4 regions of the Shewanella woodyi ATCC 51908 genome follow, and region 4 is predicted to be linked to each of the others. Evidence: predicted binding sites of a transcription regulator. Region 4 holds the regulator's gene; each other region holds the start of a gene.

Region 1 (4,278 bases), 2.8 Mb from region 4:
GCACTGCGTTAGTGATATCAACAAGGGAGTAACCATTATCCTCAATCACTGCCTTGTTCAGCTATCCTACGGGAGCTCTGAAACGAGCATCTTGAGGTAGCTTGGGTATATATAGAGAAAGCAAGTATCAAGCCAAAAGGACTTTAACTACACAGTAATACACGCACTCTCTGAGCTAATACAGCTCTACTAGCCACTACATCGGCCTTTTTGCACATAACTTTAATCTATTTATCTAACGCTGCCTTAGAGGCACACTAATTGCTTTAGTCAGCAAAGAAGAACGTAAACCGCCATAACTATGGCACTTTTTCGTTTTAAGTTATTAAAGATCTGGAGCTAACATTATGCAAAAAACAGGATTTACACCTTATAGTCATCAAGGCGATAGCTCCTTTTGGCGTACTGGTGTTGCTGATATTGAACTTGGACACGAGATATTTCCCAAACTTCATAACATTCATTTAAATCAGCATACACCTAGGATCTCATCCATAGGATCCTGCTTTGCACAGCATGTTGGTAAGTGGCTAAACGCAGGTAGTTATCTATTTAATCAAAGTAAGCTTGAATCCAACCAAGTTTCCAGTTTTGCATTTGGTAACCTCTATACACCAAGGGGCTTTCTGCAATGGTTTGATATTGAGGACAGGGGCAGCCAACTTGATATTAATTGCGCTACTTATTGTAAGGACAACAGGTATTACGATCTATTAAGGCCCAACTTTAATCCTGCAGGTTTTGACTCACTAGCTGATTTAGTGACAGCTCGCAGCGAGGCCTCGGCAGAAATGCGCGCAACAATCACAACCACAGATGTACTGGTTTTTACCTTAGGGTTGACTGAGGCCTGGAGAGATAATGAAGATGTATTCTATCCCAGTTGCCCAGGGATCATCTCTGGCAAATTTGATGATTCTATTTATCAGTTCCATAACTTCAGTTATGAAGAGTTATGTGCAGATCTTAAAGCGATTTCTGCAAGACTCAAATCCATCAACCCGACGATTCAGATCATTTTAACGGTATCACCAGTACCTTTAACAGCTACCATGACTGACAAACATATCTTAGTTGCCAATCAAGGTTCAAAATCATTATTGCGGACCGTTGCAGGCTTCATGAGCGATCATTATTCCGAATTTTCTTACTTCCCCTCATACGAACTAATAACCGTTCCCAATGCTGGCGACTTTAGATTTGAGAGCAACCTAAGATCTGTCACTCCACAAGCTGTCAACTATGTTATGCAGCATTTCAAAACTGTGATTGATAAACAGAGTTCCCCTAAAACAGTTCATGATGAAACAGCTCAAACCACTATAGAGCAGCCGGATACTAATGAAGTCGTTTGCGAAGATGAGTTACTCGAAGCCACAAAAAAACTTCAAGAGAGCCAACAACAAACTCAAAAGGTGAACCTCACCCTTTTTGGTGACAGCCATATGGGTAAACTATCACGCTCACTAAACCAAATGGATATCCCCCATTGTGGCGGTATGGTTATGAACGGTTCAGGCTTCTCACAAAAGAAGTTTGCCATGTGTGATGCCGAGTATTTTGTTCCCCTCGAGAGCGCCATTTCGAGGAAGCTTTGGTCTGAGATACTAGTAAACTTAAATACTCATCAGCAAGATAAAACCTTAGCGAATTCCACCATCATCACTAACCTAGGAATGCAGACACATCAGAATATCTCACGATTTTCCAAATGGTTAGAGCAAACCTACCCAGAAGGCGTTGATGAAATCACTACAAAAGAGTTTGTCGACTATTTTAATGATGATCTCACCGATCAACTCTCTATCTTGTTGAAGCTTCACAATCAGGGACACACAGTGATAGTGGTATCCGATCCACCATTTTGTCAGTACTTTAAAGAGTCTAAATCGATGACAAACCTCATCTACTCATATTTCTATGCAGTGGAATATGTATGGAGTCAATTTGGTCTTACCTTCTTTAATGCAGCGACGACATTCGATCAAGAGGTCACAGATCCTGAAACTTATCTGTCCGAGATACAATACGCTGACGGTAATCATGATTGGATCCACGGCAATGATAAATACTACAGCTGGCTCGCAAACAAACTCATCCCATTAATCCAACAAAAATAACTCCAGAACGGAGAGTCATCTCGCGCTAACCTGATGGTTATGGGCTAAGCCCATAACCACGATTTATCAAAACATTCAAACTAAGCATGACCAATATAGACTTACCCTGCAGCTAAAACACTAATAAGCTCTGCTATTAAGATAGAGGCATGATAATTGCTTTACCATAAACATATGGCTGACAGTCGCTGTTACTGTCATTTTTATGTCGATAGCGCCACTCATCACTGATATCGACGGCAATAGATGGATATAAAATGAAATTTGTAACCTTGCTTCTGCTTACCTTAATATCGCTCTACTCCCACTTAGCTGTGGCTGCTTGGGTCGTCGTCAAAGGGGAGTCTAATATTGTTGATGGCAATGTCACCAAAGCTCGCGAAGATGCCATTCATCAAGCCCTAACCTATGCCACACTTCAAAATGGCGCCAGCTTTACCAGTACTCAAACGGTTAATAATGGTCAATTAACCCAAGACAGTTTTTCACTACAAAAACAGTCCCAAGCCGCTAAAGTTGAGCTTATCAACGAGCTAATAGAGGGCAATAAACTCACTGTCATGGTAAAAGTTGATGTTATCGGAGCCAGCGCTCACCAAGCCCAATGTGACAGCCAGTCACTAAAAGCGGCAATATTAGTGCCCCAGTCGATGATAAGAGACAGAGCACAACTGCGTTACGGCAATATCGGCGCCTTTGAAAAAGCCCTCTCTGTTCGCATTGGTAATGCACTAACCCAGTCCTCAAATAGCAGTTTCTCCCATATTCACGCCAATGAGCGACTCGATATAGAACAAGCCTTAGTGGATATCAGAGGTTACAGACTACCTAGCTGGCTCAGCGAAATAACCGACAGCCAATATGTGCTGCTTCCAGAGATCATCGATATCTCCACCAACCCTGCCGAGAGCAACATGTTAGGACTCTGGAGCAGCGATCCCATTCGCCAATTTCAACTCAGGCTCTCCCTTTACCACGGGATCAGTGGCGAGCAGATCTGGAGTCAAGATTTCACCTCATCGGCGCCCTGGGAGTTTGAACGTCAGGAGACAGTTCCCTCGAATCAAAATCGATTCTGGAACTCAGCCTACGGAAAAGATATCGACAAGGTGCTAGCCCAAGCAGTACAAGAGATTGATACCAGTTTAACCTGCCGCCCCATTCTTGGTCAGGTGGTCGCTAAGCAACATGACAGAGTGATCATTAATCTAGGTCGCCGCCATGGGATCCGCGTCGGAGACACGTTCCAGCTAGTCCTTCAAGAAAACATGCCTGATCGTTTTGACAAGATGCGCGCCGTAGCCAGTGAGAGTAAAGCGACCATTAAGATAGACCAAGTCACTCAAGACACTGCCACAGCAATGTTAGTGAACCAAAAAGCCGCCTACAATGTGCAGATTAACGACATCGCGATAAAGATGTGAGCTATGAAGAGTATAAGAAATAAGCAACTAAATTAATTAGCTTTTCATCCCCTCTTTTCATTAGGGAGAAAACCAGTATAATCACTCCCGTCTCCCTATAGCTCAACAGGATAGAGCAGTCGCCTCCTAAGCGATCGATCGGGGTTCGAGTCCCTGTGGGGAGACCAAACTTTTCCAAGTGCCGACTGGTACTTGATGGGCAGTTCCATCTTAGTTAGCTCTGATACATCAACTTTCATTGTTATCTGTTTCGTTTTTTCAGTTCAACTAAGTTCAGCGTTATCTATTGCTTGCCGCAGGCTGATGTGAAGCTACTTCTGTGACACGCAACAAGTACGTCCCTGTAAGCTCGACGACAGCATCCATGCTGTCAACGGCCACAGCCGCATCTGCACCTTTATCTGAAACAAGTTCGTCTCTTCGATTTTGATAAAGGGGTCGGAGCAAATTAGGGCTTTCGGATTAACTCAGATGCTTATCCTCATCTGAATTTCGAAATTAATGAGAGCTGTTGTATCTACTTTTTACACGAACACTGACACAATCTGTAACCTATCCACTTTAGACTCTTTCACAATCACAGTCACATTCCCCCATCAGTTCTACCGTGGTGCTCCCAAGCTCGCCCTTTCCTGTGAAATAGCCAATTTCTTGTCAGAGGTTACTGAAAGTCAGCTCATTATGGTACCTAGAAAGGGGATGTTAGTGATTTGGTTCATTTTTTGCATTAATTC
Region 2 (4,278 bases), 2.8 Mb from region 4:
GATAACCTCTGCACGTTGGGAGCGGATCCCTAGTGTGTATTGGTGAACTCCTAACGCCTTATCAAAACTAATCGCCATAAAACTGCCTCCTAAACTCAATGTCAATAACAAAGCAATTGTCATGCCAAAAAATACAATATCAAGAGCTATATGAGGAGGTTTGACCTTGAGCACGTTAAAGGTAAGTAAGAAAAGAGTGAAACGCTTAATAAACGGGCTTAATTAGAATGGCTTAACGAAGAGATAACAGAGGATATATAAGGCTAAATGCTCTATCAGAGTATGAAACTAACCGCAGAAGTCACAGGCACTTAGTTTCAAGCTCGATATAGACGATAGGTTAGATAATCATTTAGATTTTCTTTTGATAATAGATACCTGGATTACAGCGGATCATATCAAACTCCTCTGTTAATCCGGCAATTGACTCAGATGCGCCAAGAAAGAGTATCCCTTTCGGGTTCAAAGCGGCAGCAAATTGCCGCAGGATTTTGGCCTTTGCCTCTGGAGAGAAATAGATAAGCACATTACGACAAAATATAATGTCAAACTTACCTAGCAAGGTATAGCTTTCAAGTAGATTATGGGCTCTAAAGTTAACTAGACGTTTAACATTGTCCTTGATCACCATAGTGCCGTCATTGGTCGCTGTAAAAAACTGACGCTTACGCTCCTCAGACAAGCCTCTGCCTAATGCCAAATTGTCATACTCAGCATTTTTACACCTTTCAAGCATAGACGGAGATAGATCCGTTGCTAGAATTGAGGCATTACCTGGCAAGGTTCCTGGCTTTTTCTGTTGATACTCCAAAATAGTCATGGCAAGTGAATAGGGTTCTTGACCTGAGGAACAGGCCGCCGACCATATTTTAAGTGGTCTACCAAGCTTGCTGTATTCAGGCAATAACTTATTAGATAGCAACTCAAAGGGGTACCGATCTCTAAACCATAAAGTTTCATTCGTGGTCATCGCATCGATAACAGATGCTCTCAGCTGCCGCTCAGTTGGCTTCATGGAGTGTTTGACCACTTCAGACAAGGATGGAAGATTATACTGTCCCATCAAAGGTGCTAAGCGACTGCGTACTAAATACTGCTTATTATCACCCAGCACAATACCACTGTGTTGTTCCAGAAATAATCTAAATTGTGTGTATTCAGCTTCAGCAAGTGATTTATTTGGCACCTAGATATCCTAATATCAGTAAAACAGGCTATAACAACATCATATTGTATAGAGCGCTGGGTTATACATTAGCAAGTATAAAGAAACAAGCATAATATAAAAACCGCAGCCCTCAATCTTCTATCATTCTAGACTCAAATGCTTATTCACTGCCGCAGCAAGCTCATCGGGATTAAATTTAGCAATAAAGTCATTCGCCCCAACTTTCTCCACCATGGCCTGATTAAATACTCCACTTAAGGAGGTGTGCAGCACAATTTTAATATCTTTCAGCTTTGGATTATCTCTAATCTCTGCTGTTAGCGTATAGCCGTCCATCTCTGGCATTTCGATATCTGAGATAATAAGCGGGATCTCCTTGGAGACATTATCCATCTCTTCAGCCATTTTGGTGAGTTTATTTAATGCATCTTTACCGTCAATGGCCGTATCGATCTGCAATCCCAATGCTTCAAGAGCACGAATGATCTGCTTTCTTGCCACTGCAGAATCATCGATAACCATGATATGAAAATTATCATCTTCATCTATGGTTAGCTGCTCACTTAACTCTTGGCTAATTTCAGTTTTAACTGGAGATATCTCATCAAGAATTTTCTCGACATCAAGGATCTCAACTAACTCACCCTCTATCTCAGTCACAGCAGTCAGATAAGAGTAGCGTCCAGACCCCTGTGGAGGCGGCATAATCGCCTCCCAATTCATATTAATTATCCGCTCTACTGACTTTACCAAAAATCCCTGAATACTTCGGTTGTATTCAGAAATAATGATAAAACAACCGTCGATATCCTCAATTGGACGGCCACCTGTTGCCGCACTGAGATCAATCACAGATATCGTCGCACCACGAATGTGTGCAACCCCTTTAACAAAGGAACTTAATTTAGGCAAACTGGTTAAGGGTGGGCATTGTAGTACCTCCTTAACTTTGAACACGTTGATTCCGAACCTTTGACGGCCGTTAAGCTTAAAAAGTAAAAGCTCTAAACGGTTCGCCCCAACTAGCTGGGTTCGTTTGTTAACTGACTCAAGAATACTTGACATAATACGCTTGCCTTGTCGTCTTTAGGATGCTGACCTACATTTCATAACTTAACTGAGTATAGGCATATTAATTGCTTGAATAGATATATCTCACAACCAGAACATGAATTAGTCAAGTTTATGACTCCTTCTCTTAGATTTGAGAAGTGCAAAATCACGTTCTTTACGAAAGTATAGGTGTAATCTAGCGATTCAAGCTAGTCTATTCATTATGAAAGTAAAAAATGTACTCATTTTATTCACATTATTATTCTCGACACACGCCTTAAGTGCTACTCAGGCTAGTGTGCCCTCTTTATCGACCATATCAAATTTAGCTATAGAGACCATAGAAAAAAAAATAGATGTCTCAGGTGACGCTAAAGTAAAGATCACCCCTCAAAGCCTAGATACGCGAATTACACCACCAGCATGCTTCCCCCCCGTAAAGGCAGAGCTTGCGACAAATAGAGCCATTAAACGAACCAATACGGTAAAAATAAGTTGTGATAGCCCACAACTGGATTACCCTTGGCAAATTTTTCTCTCAGTGCGCGTAGACATACTCTATCCAGTTGTCGTTGCAAGAGAGACATTAGGCCCAGGTGACTTACTTTCCAACGATGATGTCATAATCGAGTACGTTGATAGAACAAACCTCAGAGGTCAGCAATTTGACGACATTAAGCAGGTCGTCGGCACTCGAGTTAAGAGGCGAATTCCCCCTAATCAACCTATATTTAGTAGTAATCTTTGCTTTGTGTGTAAAGGCGATACTGTCTCAATATACGCCCGTTCGGCAAATGTCGTGATAAAAACTGTCGGTGAAGCGCTGCGAGATGGAAATTTAGGTGATAGAATCCGAATTAAGAATACACATTCCAATAAAAGTCTGCATGCTACCGTCACGGGTGTAGGTGAAGTTGAAGTTAGAATGTAAAAAACGTAAAAATATACTAAAGCTCTACTTATCCTTGCCGATACACGAGTATGTTCTTCTTTTTTTTACTGCTGGAGCCTGATGATGGCTATTGATATTAAACAAGTAAACTCCGCTGCTAACGCCCATGTAAACAAGGCATCAGCGAACAAAACCAACACTCAAACGAGTCAAGCTGGTAATAATGCTAGTTCAATTAGCACGCCTCCTAAAAGTGACTCAGTGTCGATCACTTCTCAAGCTCAACAACTGCAGAGCATCCAAGCAAAGTTGAGTGACATTCCTGAAGTGAATAAGCAGAAAGTTGCTGAAATTAAACTTGCGATCGCTGAGGGACGCTATAAAGTCGATCCTGAAAAGCTTGCTAGCAACATCGCTATGTTTGAAAATGAACTCAAGGATCTCAATTAGTCTGTATGAGCCAATTATCCAGCATCATTGAAAAGCAACATCAGCTATTACAAGAGCTGAAAGTAACAATATCTGAAGAAAAGAGCGCATTGATTGATCAAGATGCCGAGCTTTTACTTACACTGGCTTCCAGCAAAGCTAAGTTACTTGACGCCTTAAAGGCCAATGATGGTGTTTTATCCGCTCAACCCGACATAGCAGCGCTTTCTACTGAGCCAGCTCTCGTCAATCAAGTGAAGATTGCCAAAGAGCAGCTTGCAGAATGTCAGCAGCTTAATATGGAAAATGCCAGCTTAATTGAGCTCAACTTGGCCAGTGTCAATCGTTTCGCCCAAGCTCTTCAGGCCAGTAGAAATGCATCAAGCCTCACTTACAATGGCAAAGGTAAGACATCGACAATATCGACCTTAGGAAATAACTTAAAAGCTTAATCAGCAGCTAAGTCTGCTAATCGCCTCTAAACTTGCCCCCAGCTCCCTCAGTTCACAGCACAATTGTATCCGTACCTTTATCAGCTAATCAGTACAGCTCCCTCCCCCTCATCGTTAATGACTCTAACACTAGAATTCAATCGTTAGGGTGCAATAAGAGTGCCCAATAAAAGGAAGCTATCTGTTCTGCTAGGGGAATTAAAATAATCATGATAGAAATAGGACATTAAAAAGTTGAGGGATAATCCTCAACTTCTTACTTGTTACTTCTTAAAAGTTAAAAA
Region 3 (4,278 bases), 2.1 Mb from region 4:
GGATTGCCGTTGCAGCTTTAGTTTCTGGTTGTGCTTTTGTGAACACTATTGACTCTGTTAAGCAAAAAGGAAGTAAGAGTGAAGTTTACACCTCCTCCTCAAGCCAATCGTTAGTTTCCAGCCAAGTCGGAGAGTTTCTTTCGCAATGTTATAAAACTAGCTTGGTGAAGATGGGGGGAACGACTTTAGGTGAGGTTATTCACGTTGACCAATATAAGATTGATGGTGGAACTGAATATGCAGTCAAGAAAATGTTGAATAATGGATATTCTCACCTTTTGATTGTATCGGTTGTCGCAGCCGCTGAGGATGAGAAAACCGAGATAGTAGGTTACGCTAATGACTTTACTCGTGCAGCTTCTTTTGAGCAGTTAGATGTCATTGCTAAAGGCGGAAAGCCTAAGTGTCCATATACGATATAAAACTCTCTCTGGAGGTAGCTTAAGGTCACACTTATAATCGGCTACCTTCAGCATTCAAAACTACTCAATTGTCTTCGATAAAGGGGCCGGAGCTAATAGGGGGCTGATATACTTTTTCTAATCAATTGGGTCTAACTCACTTCTGTTCAAAAATGAGTTACAGCCCAAAACCTCAATCGAAGAGATAAATACTCAGGTGTAGGTACGTCAGTGAGCTTCGATGACATGGCCGTTCTATGTCATCCTGTCACCACGGCATTTGTGAATCCATTCACATCAGATGTCATCGCAGAGACTACAGGGTTGAAAATGTTCCAGACATTTTTCTGCATTTTCTCCATCCCTAGAGGTCAGATATACTTGCAACGATATCCATATCTAAAATCAACAATAAAGGGGTCGTAGTTCATTAGCCCAAATCGAAGAGATGCTCAAGTAGGAATCTGAGTCAGGTGTGAATGCGTCTGTGGGCTTCGGTTTCAAGGATGAAACCGCAGAGCGGCCAAGGATGGCTTCACAGCGTCCCGCAGAAGTATTCATACATTCAGCATGCTGCAAGCAATAGACACCAACTTAGCTATGGTACTTAGCAAACCAACCAAACATCAAATTAGCGAAATGAACCCAATCAAAAAGAGACTTGAAGCATTGTTATCCGACAATGTGGCTCAACCTGCTGCAAGCAATTAGCTGAATTGAAGTCATGGTATCCAGCAAACCAACCAAATACCAAACCAGCCCAATGAATCCAACCTAAAAAGATACTTGAAACTTGCTATCTTGCAAGTCAGCAAACTTGTTATCAGGCAAATAAAACAACCTTTGGCTAGTTACTTTATAAATTTTAGTAACGCTTTAAACCTCTCTCCTACGGCTTCATGTTGAAGCTCAAATAGCAGTGATTCCATATTGCTTATCTGCGCGCCCTTGTGTTGCATCATCTCAATACCTAGTTGCTTATTCGCTGCGGTGCGTGAGGAGATGGCGTCGACGATAAGATGAACATCAAAGTCGTTTTCTAGAAGATCGCTGCAGGTTTGATATACGCACACATGGGACTCTATTCCGACTAGCAGTATCTGTGTACGGTTTAGCGCGGTAAGTTGATCTTTAAACTGCTCAGCTTGCCAGCCACTAAAATGCTGCTTTGCTATGGGAGAGCTTTGCTTTATCAGCTCCTGATAGAGAAGAGGGCTAGTTTGGCCCAGTTTATCGGGTAGTTGCTCTAACCATAATGTTGGAATATCAAATAGGGCGGTGCCCTTGATGAGGTTCAGTAGTGTTTGGTGTAGCTCTGCACTGCTGTCCATCACTTGAGCTAACTTTCCCTGAACGTCGACAACAACCAGTACGCACTCTTGTGGATTCAACATCTTTACACACCTCTGATGATAGTGAGTTTTATTCTACAGCTAATCATCCTATTTCCAATCAGCATTTGGTCTAACTGCTTAATGACATGAGTGCGCTAATTCCGTGCATTGAGTTTTTATGCGCACCTTAATGGTGCGCAATACACTAGGCTGGTTTTAAGGAAGATCGCTAACTCATTAAAAGTTATCAGTTTGTTAACTTGGCCTAATGCTTGAATTAGTCATTAGCAGAAGTGATTAACAATTTAAGTTAGGGAGATTGGTATGAAACTGGTCAGCGCTATCATTAAGCCGTTTAAGTTAGATGATGTCCGTGAAGCGATTGCGGGTGTCGGTATTGAGGGGATGACGGTTACAGAGGTAAAGGGTTTTGGTCGTCAAAAAGGGCACACTGAGCTATATCGTGGCGCAGAGTATCAGGTCGATTTCCTACCAAAAGTTAAACTTGAGATCGCCACGAAAGCGGAGAATCTTGAGTTGCTTATTGAGTCGATTGTGAATGCTTCTAGAACTGGAAAAATTGGTGACGGAAAGATTTTTGTGTCGGATTTAGAACAAGCCATCCGTATTCGTACGGGCGAGCTAGATAACGAAGCACTTTAAGGGGATAGATGATGGACGAGTTAGCGAAATTAGGTGTGACGGTATCTGAATTAAGGTTTGCGTTAGATACCTTCTATTTTTTGATCTCCGGTGCGCTAGTTATGTGGATGGCTGCGGGTTTTGCCATGTTAGAAGCTGGGTTGGTGAGATCGAAAAACACCACAGAGATCTTAACTAAAAACGTATGTTTGTACTCTATCTCCTGTGTGATGTTTCTGATTGTGGGTTACAACATCATGTATGTTGATAACGCTGCGGGTGGCTGGCTGCCCTCTATTAGCACCTTGATAGGTAGCCAAGAAGAGGGGGCTGATCATGCTCTTGAGTCTGATTTCTTTTTCCAGGTTGTCTTTGTTGCAACGGCAATGTCAATTGTATCTGGTGCAGTGGCTGAGCGTATGAAGCTATGGGCCTTCTTAGCGTTTTCAGTGGTGATGACTGGGTTTATCTATCCAGTAGAAGGCTATTGGACATGGGGTGAAGGTTTTCTCTACAAGGCTGGGTTTGTTGATTTTGCTGGTAGCGGTATTGTTCATATGGCCGGTGCGGCGGCAGCGATTGCAGGGGTTCTTTTACTTGGTGCGCGTAAGGGGAAATATGGCCCTAATGGACAAGTTAATCCCATTCCTGGTTCTAACTTGCCTATGGCAACCTTAGGTATGTTTATTTTATGGATGGGATGGTTCGGCTTTAATGGTGGTTCGCAGTTATTAGTTTCAGATGCGGAGAACGCAACTGCCGTGGCTAAAATCTTCCTTAACACTAACTCGGCAGCGGCCTTTGGTGCGGTCTCTGCTTTGGTGGTATGTAGAATGGTGTGGGGCAAGGCGGATCTGACCATGATCTTAAATGGTGCGTTAGCAGGACTTGTTGCTATCACTGCCGATCCTCTTTCCCCCTCTATCGCCTTTGCCGGTGTGATAGGTTTAGTGGCTGGTGGTGTGGTTATTTTCTCTATTGTGGCATTGGATAGACTTAGAATTGATGATCCAGTAGGTGCGATATCTGTACATGGTGTTGCTGGGTTCTTAGGCTTGATGTTAGTGCCGTTATCAAATGCAGATGCTACAGTGTTAGGTCAGCTTTATGGTGCAGGTGTTATCTTTGCTTGGGTATTTAGCGCTTCACTTGCTGTTTGGTATGCCCTGAAGTTGAGCATGGGGATCCGAGTGAGTGAAGAGGAGGAGTATAAAGGAATGGATGCCTCTGACTGTGGTATCGATGCCTATCCTGAGTTTGTCTCGATTAAGAGCGCTCGTTAAGTTTAACACCTCTTTTTAAATGCAAGGTTTCAATGCCAGCCTTCAAGGCTGGCTTTTTTGTTTCTGACTCTGTGAACTCTTTAAAGTGGATGGCTATCAAATTGGGGCTGAATCCACTAAGTTAAGTTTGAGCTCACCATAAAGGAGGCATAGCAATCATATCGGTCATAAAATCTTATCTTATCTCTTACCTTGCACGTGGGATCAGCAGTGAATGCTGGCTAAGCGTTAAGAGGACTCTCCATGAGGTCAAGCGCCGCTTATTGAAGCGAGAGCATAGGTTTGAGATCTTTATTGATATTCAAGACCCATACTCCTATCTGCTCCTACAGGCACTGGTTGAATTTAGAACCCACTACTTTAGCCATCTTAAATCAGTATTTCATTTTTACCCTGTGAATAGCCGTGATATCGAAGCATTCCCTGAGTTAGTGCTTTGGAAGGCTAACGCTTTTGATGATGCCTGCTATTTGGCAGAGCGCTATGGTTTTGATTTTCCTGCAAATGAGCCAATGCGCTCCGATGGTGAGGTAAGGTGCGCGCAGGCCGCACTTTTTAAAGCTGAGAATTCGCTTACCGCCTGCTTGGCTGTGTTTCGTCATTTTTGGCAGGAGGAAG
Region 4 (4,278 bases):
AAGATGGCCGTCCAGCCAACGCCAGCGCAAAAGAGATCCGCTACGAGTTATCAAAACGCACTCTTATTCTGAAGGGTAATGCGACGCTTGAGCAAGATGGTAGCCAAGTTACAGGTAATCAGATTCAATATAACATTGAAAAGCAGCAGCTTATTGCTGAAAGTACAGGTAGCGAAAGGGTCATCACCATTATCCAACCTGAAAATTACCAGGATGAGTCTAAGCCTAAAACAGATAGCAACAAAGAGACTCAACCTGAAACAAAGCCAGAGATACCTGTAGAACCTGCAGTTAACGCTCAGGAGATCGAATGAGTTCTTTGACGTTAAAGGCTGTAAACCTAGCCAAAAGTTATAAAAGTCGCGCCGTAGTACAGGACGTGAGCCTCAGTGTAAAAACAGGTCAGATTGTTGGCTTACTCGGCCCCAATGGTGCAGGAAAAACCACCACCTTTTATATGGTCGTGGGCTTAGTACAAAGTGATAAAGGTCGTATCTTTATCGATAGTGACGATCTCACATTAGATCCCATGCATCTACGCGCCCGTAAAGGGATAGGTTACCTGCCCCAAGAGGCCAGTATCTTCAGAAAGCTCTCAGTGCGCGATAATATTATGGCCGTTCTCCAGACCCGTGATGAGCTAGATAAAAATGCTCGTGAGGAGCAGCTTGAACATCTGCTGGAGGAGTTCCACATTACCCATATCAGAGATAGCCAAGGGATGTCGCTGTCAGGTGGTGAGCGTAGACGTGTTGAGATAGCTAGAGCACTGGCTGCAAACCCTAAATTTATCCTGCTTGATGAGCCCTTTGCAGGTGTCGATCCTATCTCGGTTATCGACATCAAAAAGATCATTTTACAGCTCAAAAGTCGTGGTCTTGGTGTCTTGATCACTGACCATAACGTGCGGGAAACATTGGATGTTTGTGAGCATGCCTATATTGTAAGTCATGGAAACTTAATCGCTGAAGGTACACCCGCTGAAATCTTAGACAATCAGCAAGTGCGAGCTGTGTACTTAGGTGAACAATTCAAGCTATAGTTAATCTAGAGGAGCAGTTCTCCTCTAATTTAGAAATTCTACAGCATCGTTATGATTCATTCTTATGAAGTCAATTGAGGGAGCAAAGACTCCCCAAATAGCTCCAACAGGCTTTCTCATTTTATAAGTACAAAGTAGGGAATAGCAGTACATGAAAGCGTCACTCCAGCTCAAAATGGGTCAGCACTTAACCATGACTCCCCAGCTTCAACAGGCGATACGTCTGCTGCAGCTGTCGTCACTGGAACTGCAACAGGAGATCCAACAAGCATTAGATTCCAATCCATTACTGGAGTTGGACGAAGAGCAAGTTGATGCTAACGCTGACAATAGCGATGTCAAAAACAACAGCGAAACAGACTTCAGTGCTTCTGTCGAGAAAGAGGCCGATAAAGACAGCTCGTCACTAGAAACATCCGACGCACTGAATCAAGATTCCATGCCTGAAGACCTTCCTGTCGACACCACTTGGGATGAGGTCTACACCGCAACACCAAACTCAAGCTCTGGCGCGATGCGAGATGATGACCTTCCCTTCCAAGGCGAAACCTGTGAAGGTCTATATGAGCACCTAGAGTGGCAAAAAAACTTAACCCCATTTTCTGATAATGACTTAGCCATCGCGACAGCCATTATTGATGCGATCGATGAGCGTGGCTACCTCACGCAAAGTACCGATGATATCTTAGAAGCCATGGGCGATCCTGAGATAGAGCTCGATGAAGTTGAAGCGGTGCTTAAGCGTGTTCAGCACTTTGATCCTATCGGTGTTGCAGCCCGTGACCTCAGTGAATGCCTGTTTATACAGCTAGCTCAATATGCCAACACAACACCTCATATCGACAATGCCCGATTACTGATTAAAGAGCACCTTGATCTAATTGCAGGCCGTGACTTCCGCCTCTTAATGCGTAAAACCAAACTTAAAGAGGATGATTTAAGGCAAGCCATTGAACTGATTCAAACCCTAAATCCACGTCCTGGACTGGCCATCAACCCAAGTCGGGATGAGTATGTTATTCCAGATGTCACTGTGATTAAAAAGAAAGGGCGCTGGATTGTTGAACTCAACCCAGACTACATGCCAAAAATTAATGTGAATCAGCATTACGCTTCCATGGCTCGCAGCACGAAAAACCAAGCTGACAGTCAATTTATCCGTGGGCATTTGCAGGAAGCTAAGTGGTTTATCAAGAGCTTAGAGAGTCGTAACGATACTCTTTTAAAGGTCTCAAATTGCATCGTCAAGTTTCAACAAGGCTTCTTCGAATATGGTGAAGAGGCGATGAAACCTATGGTGCTAAATGACATAGCTGAAGAAGTTGAGATGCATGAATCGACCATCTCCCGTGTCACAACCCAAAAATATATGCATACCCCAAGAGGCATATTTGAGCTGAAATATTTCTTCTCCAGCCATGTGGGTACCGACGATGGCGGTGAGTGTTCATCAACAGCTATCCGCGCCTTCATTAAAAAGTTAGTGGCGGCAGAGAACCAACAAAAGCCTCTCAGTGATAGCAAGATGGCCCTTCTTCTTGCAGAGCAGGGCATTAAGGTGGCGAGACGAACCATAGCCAAGTACCGTGAGGCCATGTTGATCCCGCCATCGAATCAAAGAAAGAGTTTATAAGATATTTGAAAAGTGAATATATTGAGGTTGGTCATTGTGACGTAAAGTCTGTAAGTTCACGACATGCTAGATCCTGAATATAGAAGTGAGCTGGATATATATCCACACAGGATGCGGTGTTTCGAAGTAGCTTGAATATTTAAATGCAGTGTAAACCTCAAATCAGCGAGCGCGTTTTTAACACAAACGAATCTGAAGGAGTATCTCTATGCAAATAAACGTAACAGGTCATCACATCGAAATTACCACATCGCTACGCCAATATATTGAAGAAAAGTTTTCAAAGCTTGAACGACATTTCGATCAGATCAATAATGTGCACGTTATTTTGAATGTTCAAAAAATGCAGCAGAAAGCAGAAGCCAAACTCCATCTTGCTGGAGGTGAGGTTTTCGCCGCGTCACAACATGCGGATATGTATGCAGCAATAGACTCCCTGATTGACAAGCTCGACCGTCAGGTAATTAAACATAAAGAGAAGCAAACAAAACACTAACGATGGAATTAAGCACCATCCTGCAGCCGGAGTGCACAACTTGCGCCACTCCGGGCAGTAAGAAAAAGGTACTGGAACTTATCAGCGATCTTGCCGCTGTCCAGTACCCAAGCCTTTCCTCTCAAGAGATTTTTGAAAGTCTTTTAGCTAGAGAGAAAATGGGCAGCACAGGTATAGGTAACGGTATAGCGATTCCACATGGAAGGTTAACCAATATTAGTCAGCCCGTTGCGGTACTCATTAAGTGCGAAGAGCCTATCTCTTTCGACTCAATTGATAAACAGCCGGTCGATATACTATTTGCACTATTAGTTCCAGCTGATCAATGTGAACAGCACTTAAGCACCCTGTCGGCGATGGCAGAGAAGCTTAATGACAAGCTAATTTTAAAGCAGTTACGAAAAACACAAGACGAGTCAGAACTTTATCAGGTGATCACCCAATGAAACTGGTTATGGTATCCGGTCGTTCCGGATCAGGAAAATCTGTCGCCCTCAGGGTTTTAGAGGATCTCGGATACTATTGTGTCGACAATCTTCCTCTGCCTCTTATGGATACGCTATTGGAACAACTCAAAGATAGCACAGAGCTTGTTGCTATCAGTGTTGATGTCCGTAATATGCATGAGACAGAACTAGATAAACAGCTTTCAAACCTACCTGAAGGGACTGAGCTACTAAGCTTTTTCCTAAATTCAAGCGACGAAGTTCTCCTCAAGCGTTACAGCGAAACCCGTCGTCTCCACCCTCTTTCGAGAAGTAAAACTTCACTTAAAGAAGCGATAGATCATGAGCGGATACTGCTAGAGCCAGTCTCTAAACTCGTTGATCACTATATCGACACCTCTAATCTCAATATTTACGATCTTAGTAATCAGGTCAGAGAGATATTATTAGGTAGTGTAGATAAAGAGCTAGTCATTAACTTCGAATCTTTCGGTTTCAAACATGGCATGCCAGCAGAGGCAGATTTTATGTTTGATGTTAGGTTCTTACCAAATCCTCATTGGGAGCCAGAGCTTAGGCCGATGACAGGCTTGGATGAACCCGTTCAGCTTTTCCTTAGTCAGCAACCCACTGTCAATAAGTTTATCTGGCAAATAGAGAA

The links. Region 4 encodes sigma-54, which starts transcription at its own class of promoters, with help from an activator protein. Its sites were predicted from a motif close to GTTGGCACGNNNNTNGNNT; they were not measured.
Region 1: the regulator sigma-54 is predicted to act here: its motif matches at 2,264-2,282, upstream of SWOO_RS08075 (flagellar assembly protein T N-terminal domain-containing protein).
Region 2: the regulator sigma-54 is predicted to act here: its motif matches at 2,292-2,310, upstream of flgA (flagellar basal body P-ring formation chaperone FlgA).
Region 3: the regulator sigma-54 is predicted to act here: its motif matches at 1,995-2,013, upstream of SWOO_RS04990 (P-II family nitrogen regulator).

The regions. Positions count from the first base shown of each region.
Region 1 covers NC_010506.1:1,978,746-1,983,023, reverse strand. Annotated here, with positions in the region: gene SWOO_RS08080 (GSCFA domain-containing protein) at 348-2,120, shown strand; gene SWOO_RS08075 (flagellar assembly protein T N-terminal domain-containing protein) at 2,378-3,544, shown strand; tRNA gene SWOO_RS08070 (tRNA-Arg) at 3,636-3,711, shown strand.
Region 2 covers NC_010506.1:1,984,350-1,988,627, reverse strand. Annotated here, with positions in the region: gene flgB (flagellar basal body rod protein FlgB) at 1-78, opposite strand, end outside; gene SWOO_RS08115 (CheR family methyltransferase) at 353-1,186, opposite strand; gene SWOO_RS08110 (chemotaxis protein CheV) at 1,310-2,233, opposite strand; gene flgA (flagellar basal body P-ring formation chaperone FlgA) at 2,445-3,152, shown strand; gene flgM (flagellar biosynthesis anti-sigma factor FlgM) at 3,237-3,563, shown strand; gene SWOO_RS08095 (flagella synthesis protein FlgN) at 3,569-3,994, shown strand; gene SWOO_RS08090 (LPP20 family lipoprotein) at 4,272-4,278, opposite strand, start outside.
Region 3 covers NC_010506.1:1,288,207-1,292,484, forward strand. Annotated here, with positions in the region: gene SWOO_RS04980 (hypothetical protein) at 1-422, shown strand, start outside; gene SWOO_RS04985 (isochorismatase family protein) at 1,253-1,795, opposite strand; gene SWOO_RS04990 (P-II family nitrogen regulator) at 2,060-2,398, shown strand; gene SWOO_RS04995 (ammonium transporter) at 2,410-3,660, shown strand; gene SWOO_RS05000 (DsbA family protein) at 3,924-4,278, shown strand, end outside.
Region 4 covers NC_010506.1:5,140,090-5,144,367, forward strand. Annotated here, with positions in the region: gene lptA (lipopolysaccharide transport periplasmic protein LptA) at 1-314, shown strand, start outside; gene lptB (LPS export ABC transporter ATP-binding protein) at 311-1,042, shown strand; gene SWOO_RS21745 (RNA polymerase factor sigma-54) at 1,194-2,675, shown strand; gene hpf (ribosome hibernation promoting factor) at 2,884-3,171, shown strand; gene ptsN (PTS IIA-like nitrogen regulatory protein PtsN) at 3,174-3,617, shown strand; gene rapZ (RNase adapter RapZ) at 3,614-4,278, shown strand, end outside.